DNA from 2 places in the Metabacillus flavus genome. Region 1 is predicted to be linked to the other one. Evidence: predicted binding sites of a transcription regulator. Region 1 holds the regulator's gene; the other holds the start of a gene.
The links. Region 1 encodes Rex, which represses fermentation and respiration genes when NADH is low (regulators of the CRP and FNR family bind a similar motif). Its sites were predicted from a motif close to TTGTGAAATATTTCACAA; they were not measured.
Positions count from the first base shown of each region.

Region 1 (3,425 bases):
TTCTCCTGCTGATAGCTCAGCTTCGTTTCTTTTGAGTCCTGAACTTTTACGGAGCCAGCTTCCTCCTGCTGTTTAATCGCAGCCAGCTCCTCTTGCTCCTGTTTCTTTTCAAGAAAGTAATCGTAATCCCCGAGGAAAAGCTCCAGACTATTCTTTGAAAGCTCGCACACTTTCGTTGCAATCCGGTTGATGAAGTACCGGTCATGCGATACGAATAGAATCGTCCCTGGATAATCCACTAGGGCATTCTCCAATACTTCCTTGCTGTCCAAATCCAAATGGTTCGTCGGCTCATCGAGGATCAGCAGGTTCGCTTTTTCGAGCATCAGCTTGGCAAGCGCAAGTCTCGCTTTTTCTCCTCCGCTTAAGGCAGAGACGGGTTTAAGAACATCATCCCCTGAGAAAAGAAAATTACCGAGTACAGTCCGGATCTCCTTTTCAGGCTTCAGCGGGTATTCATCCCAAAGCTCATTTAAGACCCGCTTGTTCGAGGTGAGCTCTGCCTGTTCTTGATCATAATAGCCGATCTTCAGACTGGATCCGTAGCGAATATCTCCTTCAATTGCCTGAAGCTTTCCAACAATCGTCTTAAGAAGCGTCGACTTGCCGATCCCATTCGGTCCTACGAGTGCGAGGCTGTCTCCGCGGTCTGCAGAAAAAGAAATGTTGGATATAGTCGGGATTTTTCCATCATAGGAAACAGAGAGGCTGTCCACCTTCAGGACATCGTTTCCGCTCTGCTTTTCAATATCAAACCGGAAAACGGCGGATTTTTCATCCCCAAGCGGACGGTCCATCATGTCCATTTTTTCAAGCTGCTTTCGTCTGCTTTGGGCCCGTTTTGTCGTGGAAGCTCTGGCAAGATTCCGCTGAACAAAATCCCTGAGCTTGGCGGCTTCATCCTGCTGTTTCTCAAAAGCCTTCATATCACGCTCGTAGTTTTCTGCTTTTTGCTCCAGGTACTTGCTGTAATTTCCGATAAATTTAGCGGATTGAAGCCTGGAGATCTCATAAACCTGGTTCACCACTTTGTCGAGGAAATACCTGTCATGCGAAACGATAAGCACGGCGCCTTTATAGCCTTGAAGGTACTGCTCAAGCCAGGAAAGGGTCGCAATATCCAAGTGGTTTGTCGGCTCATCCAGAATCAGAAGTGCCGGACTTGTTAATAGAAGCTTTCCTAACGCAAGCCTGGTTTTCTGGCCTCCGCTAAGCTTTGAAATTGAAGTAGAGGAATCAAATTCTCCGAATCCGAGACCATGCAGAATGGAGCGGATGTCTGCTTCATACTGATAGCCGCCGCGTTCTTTAAAGGACGTCTGCAAATGATCATATTCCTTCATGAGTTGTTCAAATTGCGGACTGCCAGGATCGATCTCGGCCATGTCCGATTCCATGCCGCGCATTTTTTTCTCCATCTGCTGGAATTCACTGAACACCGTCAGCATTTCATCCCAAATGGAACGGGACGATTCTAGCCCCGTGTTTTGCGCCAAATAGCCAATTGTAAGATCCTTTGGCTTGATAATCTCTCCGGAATCATACGATAATTGTCCTGAAATAATTTTAAGCAGCGTGGATTTTCCGGCACCATTTCGGCCGACGAGGGCAATCCGGTCCCGTGTTTGAATCTCCAGCTTAATATTCGATAATATAGGCTCAGCTCCAAAAGATTTTGTGAGCTGCTGAACTTGTAGTAGAATCATTCTTTTCACCTCATGTATACTAGTTTCAGTGTAGCTTAACTGCGGTTTGCCGGCAACCATGCTGTCTGTTTCGCTAGAAATTGTTGCAATCCGTAAACAGACAATCCAGATAAAATAGTGTATAGTTTGGGTAAGACGCATTGAATGTCCATATTTCTCCACTTATTTACCGATGTGGGAGATGAAATTGGAAGCGCTAACTTAATATAATATTGGAAGATCCTATAGAAAAAGTGGTGAATAAAGCCACTAGATTTGCATCAAGGAATGTGAGGGAACGAGAATGAATATTGATCAATCCAAAATACCGCAAGCGACCGCTAAGAGACTGCCTTTATACTATCGCTTTTTGAAAAACCTTCATTCTTCAGGAAAGCAGAGAGTTTCCTCGGCAGAATTAAGCGACGCGGTCAAAGTCGATTCTGCAACGATCCGCAGAGATTTTTCTTATTTCGGCGCTCTTGGCAAAAAAGGATACGGCTACAATGTGAATTATCTGCTGTCCTTTTTTCGGAAAACACTGGATCAGGACGAATTAACAAAAGTCATTCTGATCGGCGTCGGGAATCTCGGAACAGCATTTTTACACTATAATTTTTCCAAAAACAACAATACGGAAATTTTCGCGGCTTTCGATGTGGCGGAGGAAAAAATCGGTACGAAGGTAGGGGAGGTTCCCATCCTTTCTCTGGACAAGCTGGAGGAGCACCTGCCGGATGGGGCACCAGTTGCGATTCTGACGGTTCCCGCCCCTGCTGCACAATCCATTACCGACCGTCTGATTGCGATCGGCGTCAAAGGCATATTGAACTTTACCCCGGCGAGACTGAATGTACCGAATCATATTCGCATTCACCATATTGATTTGGCTGTAGAACTGCAGTCGCTTGTGTATTTCCTTAAGCATTATCCGAGCGAGACATCTGTGTAAAAGGATGGATGGTTCCATGAATGAACGGGAAATGTCGGTTTATGAGCATATTGAAGAACTTCGGAAACGAATTTTAGTCGTTGCCATCTTTTTTATTCTTGCACTCATTGCAGGCTTCTTCCTAGCGAAGCCCATTATTCTGTTTTTGCAGCAAACAGAGGAAGCAAAGAATCTGACGCTGAATGCATTCAGAATGTCGGATCCGCTCTTTCTTTATATGAAGTTTGCGGTCATTATCGCGCTTATCTTAATTTCTCCACTTATCCTGTTCCAGCTCTGGTCATTTATCAGCCCTGGACTGTATGAAAAAGAACGGATTGCTACATTAAGCTATATTCCGTTAAGCGTTCTGTTGTTTTTAGGAGGCATTTCGTTCTCGTATTTTGTTCTTTTTCCGTTTGTCGTGAGATTTATGACCAATTTTTCTGCTGATTTAGGAATCAGCCAAGTGATCGGGATTAATGAGTATTTTCAATTCTTATTTGAGCTGACTCTGCCTTTCGGGCTGCTTTTTCAGCTCCCGGTTGTTATTATGTTCCTAACGAGGCTCGGAATTGTCACGCCTATGTTTTTGAGGAAGGTCCGAAAGTATGCGTATTTCTTGTTGCTGGTCGTTGCCGGACTCATTACCCCGCCGGAGCTCATATCCCAGGTGATAGTGCTCCTGCCGCTGATCATCCTTTATGAAATCAGCATTGTCGTATCGCAGCGGGCTTACCGGAAATCACTAAAGATTCAGATGGAGGAAGAAGCGAAGGAGCAGCTTTCCCCATAAAAATAACCTGTCC
Region 1 is NZ_JAGVRK010000001.1:281,441-284,865, forward strand. It holds gene J9317_RS01630 (ABC transporter ATP-binding protein) at 1-1,706, opposite strand, end outside; gene J9317_RS01635 (redox-sensing transcriptional repressor Rex) at 1,990-2,637, shown strand; gene tatC (twin-arginine translocase subunit TatC) at 2,654-3,412, shown strand.

Region 2 (3,425 bases), 2.9 Mb from region 1:
ATCCCCCGTATTTCTTTTTTACAACAAGCCACCTGTTCGATTCATCGGTAACGATACCTGCAGCAGCCAGCCAAACATTTCCCCGTTTACTTGTCATGATGCCACTCCTCTATCTGTCATTCCATCAAATGGTATATACTTTTTATTATGTACCCAAAAATAATAAAAGGCAAAAGCTATAAGCCTTTGCCTTTCCTTACTTATTAAAAGAACTTGAATTTTCCTTTTTTCATGACCATACCAGGTCCGCCCACCATGTATAGGGCACGGTTGTCGATCATCTTTTTCATGAACGATGCTTTCGTTCCAACAAGCTTCTTGCCGAAAACGGTTCCCACTGCATCATCTTCACCAAGGGAAGCAACTGTACCTTTAATGTCAGCTTTAAAGCCTTCCATTTCTCCCTGGCCTTTAATTAATACAGCGAGGTTCTTCGCACAAGTTTCACCCTGCTGCATCGCAATTTGTGCAGTTGGAGGGTATGGACGGTTGATTTCTTCATTGATAATCAATGAGCAATCTCCAATGATGAATACATCTTTGTGGCCAGGTGCAAGAAGATCAGGAGTAACTTTAACGCGTCCGCGCATGTTCTCGAATCCAGCTTCTTCTACTACGCTGTTTCCGCGGACTCCAGCAGCCCACACAACTGTTCCAGCTTTGATTTCTTCCATATGGTCATCTTTAGCAACGACGATTCCATCTTCCGTACATTCTTTAATCGCTGTACCAATTTTAAATTCTACACCTTTGCGCTCAAGGTGGTTAACTGCATATTCAACAAGTTCCGGATCAAATCCTGGGAGAGCCGTTGGAGCAGCCTCCACACAGATAATGCGGACTTTCTTAGGATCAATATCATATTCACGGCAAAGCTTCGGTACACGGTTGGAAAGTTCACCAAGGAACTCGATACCTGTGAATCCTGCTCCCCCAACAACAATTGTCAAACGGTCATCATGTTTTACTTCTTCAGTTTGATACGTTGCGAATTGAAGCTCAATATGCTCGCGAAGCTGGCGTGCAGCATTAATATTTGTAATTCCGAAAGCATACTCTTTCAAGCCTTGAATTCCAAAAGTTTCCGGCTGAGAACCAAGAGAAACAACCAGATAGTCGTAATCAAGCTCGCCCTTCTCAAGAACAATTGTCTTCTCTTCCGGTTTGATCGCAGTTACTGTATCCTGAACGAAGTTTACACGGCTGCTGATTACTTCTTTGATTTGGTAACGGCATTTATCGTGATGAAGCGTACCTGCTGAAGCTTCATGCAGCCAAGTTGTTTCATAATGATAATCATTTTTGTTAACAAGCGTAATATCCGCATCATTAACTCCTACTAATTTAGAAAGACGGTTAACCGTAATTAAACCACCATAACCTGCACCTAAAACCACTACTTTTGGTTTTCTCAAGACGATCACATCACCTTTACTTAATTTGTCGGTAAAAGAACTAAAATGATACCTGTGTATATTTTCCGCTCTTTTCACCATTTTATTTTGTTTTTCGCCAAAAACTTTGTGAAATACTTCACTATATAGTGCGCAAAAAATAATCCAACACATAAAGAATGGTTCACAAAAAATTAACAATTATGCCTATTACCAATATTAATCCTTTGTGAATTGTTTTTCAAGCTATAATTAGCCCAAATCATCTGTTGCGAAAATTCCGAAAATAATGTAGGATACTTACTTAAATTGCATTCTTTTCACCAATTGAAAAGCCTGCAAGCTCTAATCAGGAAAAACTTACCGTTTTTTTATGGAAGATGAGCTTCCTAAAAAAATATGGTATGATGTCAATAAGAATAGTTATCAATTAGGGGGTTACATTGTGAAAGAAGATACAAAGGTTTACGACATTACGATCATTGGCGGAGGGCCAGTCGGCCTGTTCACTGCATTTTACGGAGGAATGAGACAAGCAAGCGTTAAAATCATCGAAAGTCTCCCTCAGCTTGGCGGACAGCTTTCTGCCCTTTATCCTGAAAAATACATATATGATGTAGCTGGTTTTCCAAAAGTCCGTGCCCAGGAGCTCATCAACAATTTAAAAGAGCAAATGGCAATGTTCGATCCTGCTGTTGCCCTGGATCAGGCAGTGGAAGATGTTGAAAAACAGGCGGACGGCGTATTTAAGCTGACAACCAACTCTGAAATCCACTATACAAAAACCATCATCATCACCGCCGGAAACGGAGCATTCCAGCCGCGCCGCCTGGAACTTGAAAATGCTGCACAATACGAAGGCAAAAACATGCACTACTTCATCGATGATCTTAACTCCTTTGCCGGCAAACGCGTCATGATCTGCGGCGGCGGAGATTCAGCTCTTGACTGGGCCCTTATGCTTGAGCCAATCGCAGAAAAAGTAATCCTTGTTCACCGCCGCGACAAATTCCGCGCTCACGAACACAGCGTTGAGCAGCTGATGAACTCCAAGGTCGAAGTCATGACGCCATTTATACCTGAAGAAATTATCGGGGAATACCGCATTGAACAGGTCGTCCTTCAGGAAGTAAAAGGCGAGCGCAAAGAAGTTATTGATATCGACGATCTCATCGTCAACTTCGGATTCGTTTCCTCACTTGGCCCAATCAAAAATTGGGACCTGAACATTGAGAAAAACAACATCCTCGTTAACTCTAAAATGGAAACCAACATCGAAGGCATATACGCAGCCGGAGATATCTGTACGTATGATGGAAAAGTAAAGCTCATTGCCAGCGGTTTTGGAGAAGCGCCGACTGCTGTCAATAACGCAAAAGCATACATGGATCCGAAAGCGCGTGTACAGCCGCTTCATAGTACTAGTTTGTTTGAGAAATAATAAGAAAGAGGGCGGTCATGATGACCGCCCTCTTTCTTTTATCCCATTTTTCTTTTATCCCATCTGCATTCTTGCCTGGCATCCGGTGGATTCGGGGGGTTTGCCTGGCATTCATGGGTCTGGACGGTTTGCCTGGCATTCTTGCCTGGCATCCACGAGTCTGGACGGTTTGCCTGGCATTCTTGCCTGGCATCCATGAGTCTGGACGGTTTGCCTGGCATTCTTGCCTGGCATCCATGAGTCTGGACGGTTTGCCTGGCATTCTTGCCTGGCATCCATGAATTTTGGCCGTTTGCCTGGCATTCTTGCCTGGCATTCATGAATTTTGGCCGTTTGCCTGGCATTCTTGCCTGGCATCCATGAGTCTGGACGGTTTGCCTGGCATTCTTGCCTGGCATCCATGAATTTTAGCCGTTTGCCTGGCATTCTTGCCTGGCATCCATGAATTTTGGCCGTTTGCCTGGCATTCTTGCCTGGCATTCATGAATTTTGGCCGTTTGCCTGGCATTCTTGCCTGGCATTCATGAATTTTGGCCGTTTGCCTGGCATTCTTGCCTGGCATCCACGAGTCTGGACGGTTTGCCTGGCAT
Region 2 is NZ_JAGVRK010000001.1:3,223,522-3,226,946, forward strand. It holds gene J9317_RS16590 (NUDIX domain-containing protein) at 1-97, opposite strand, end outside; gene J9317_RS16595 (NAD(P)/FAD-dependent oxidoreductase) at 204-1,424, opposite strand; gene yumC (ferredoxin--NADP reductase 2) at 1,840-2,835, shown strand; gene J9317_RS16605 (hypothetical protein) at 2,874-3,179, opposite strand; gene J9317_RS16610 (hypothetical protein) at 3,152-3,425, opposite strand, start outside.
Region 2: yumC (ferredoxin--NADP reductase 2) is a predicted target of Rex. The motif match lies at 1,622-1,639, and genes of this name have one in related genera.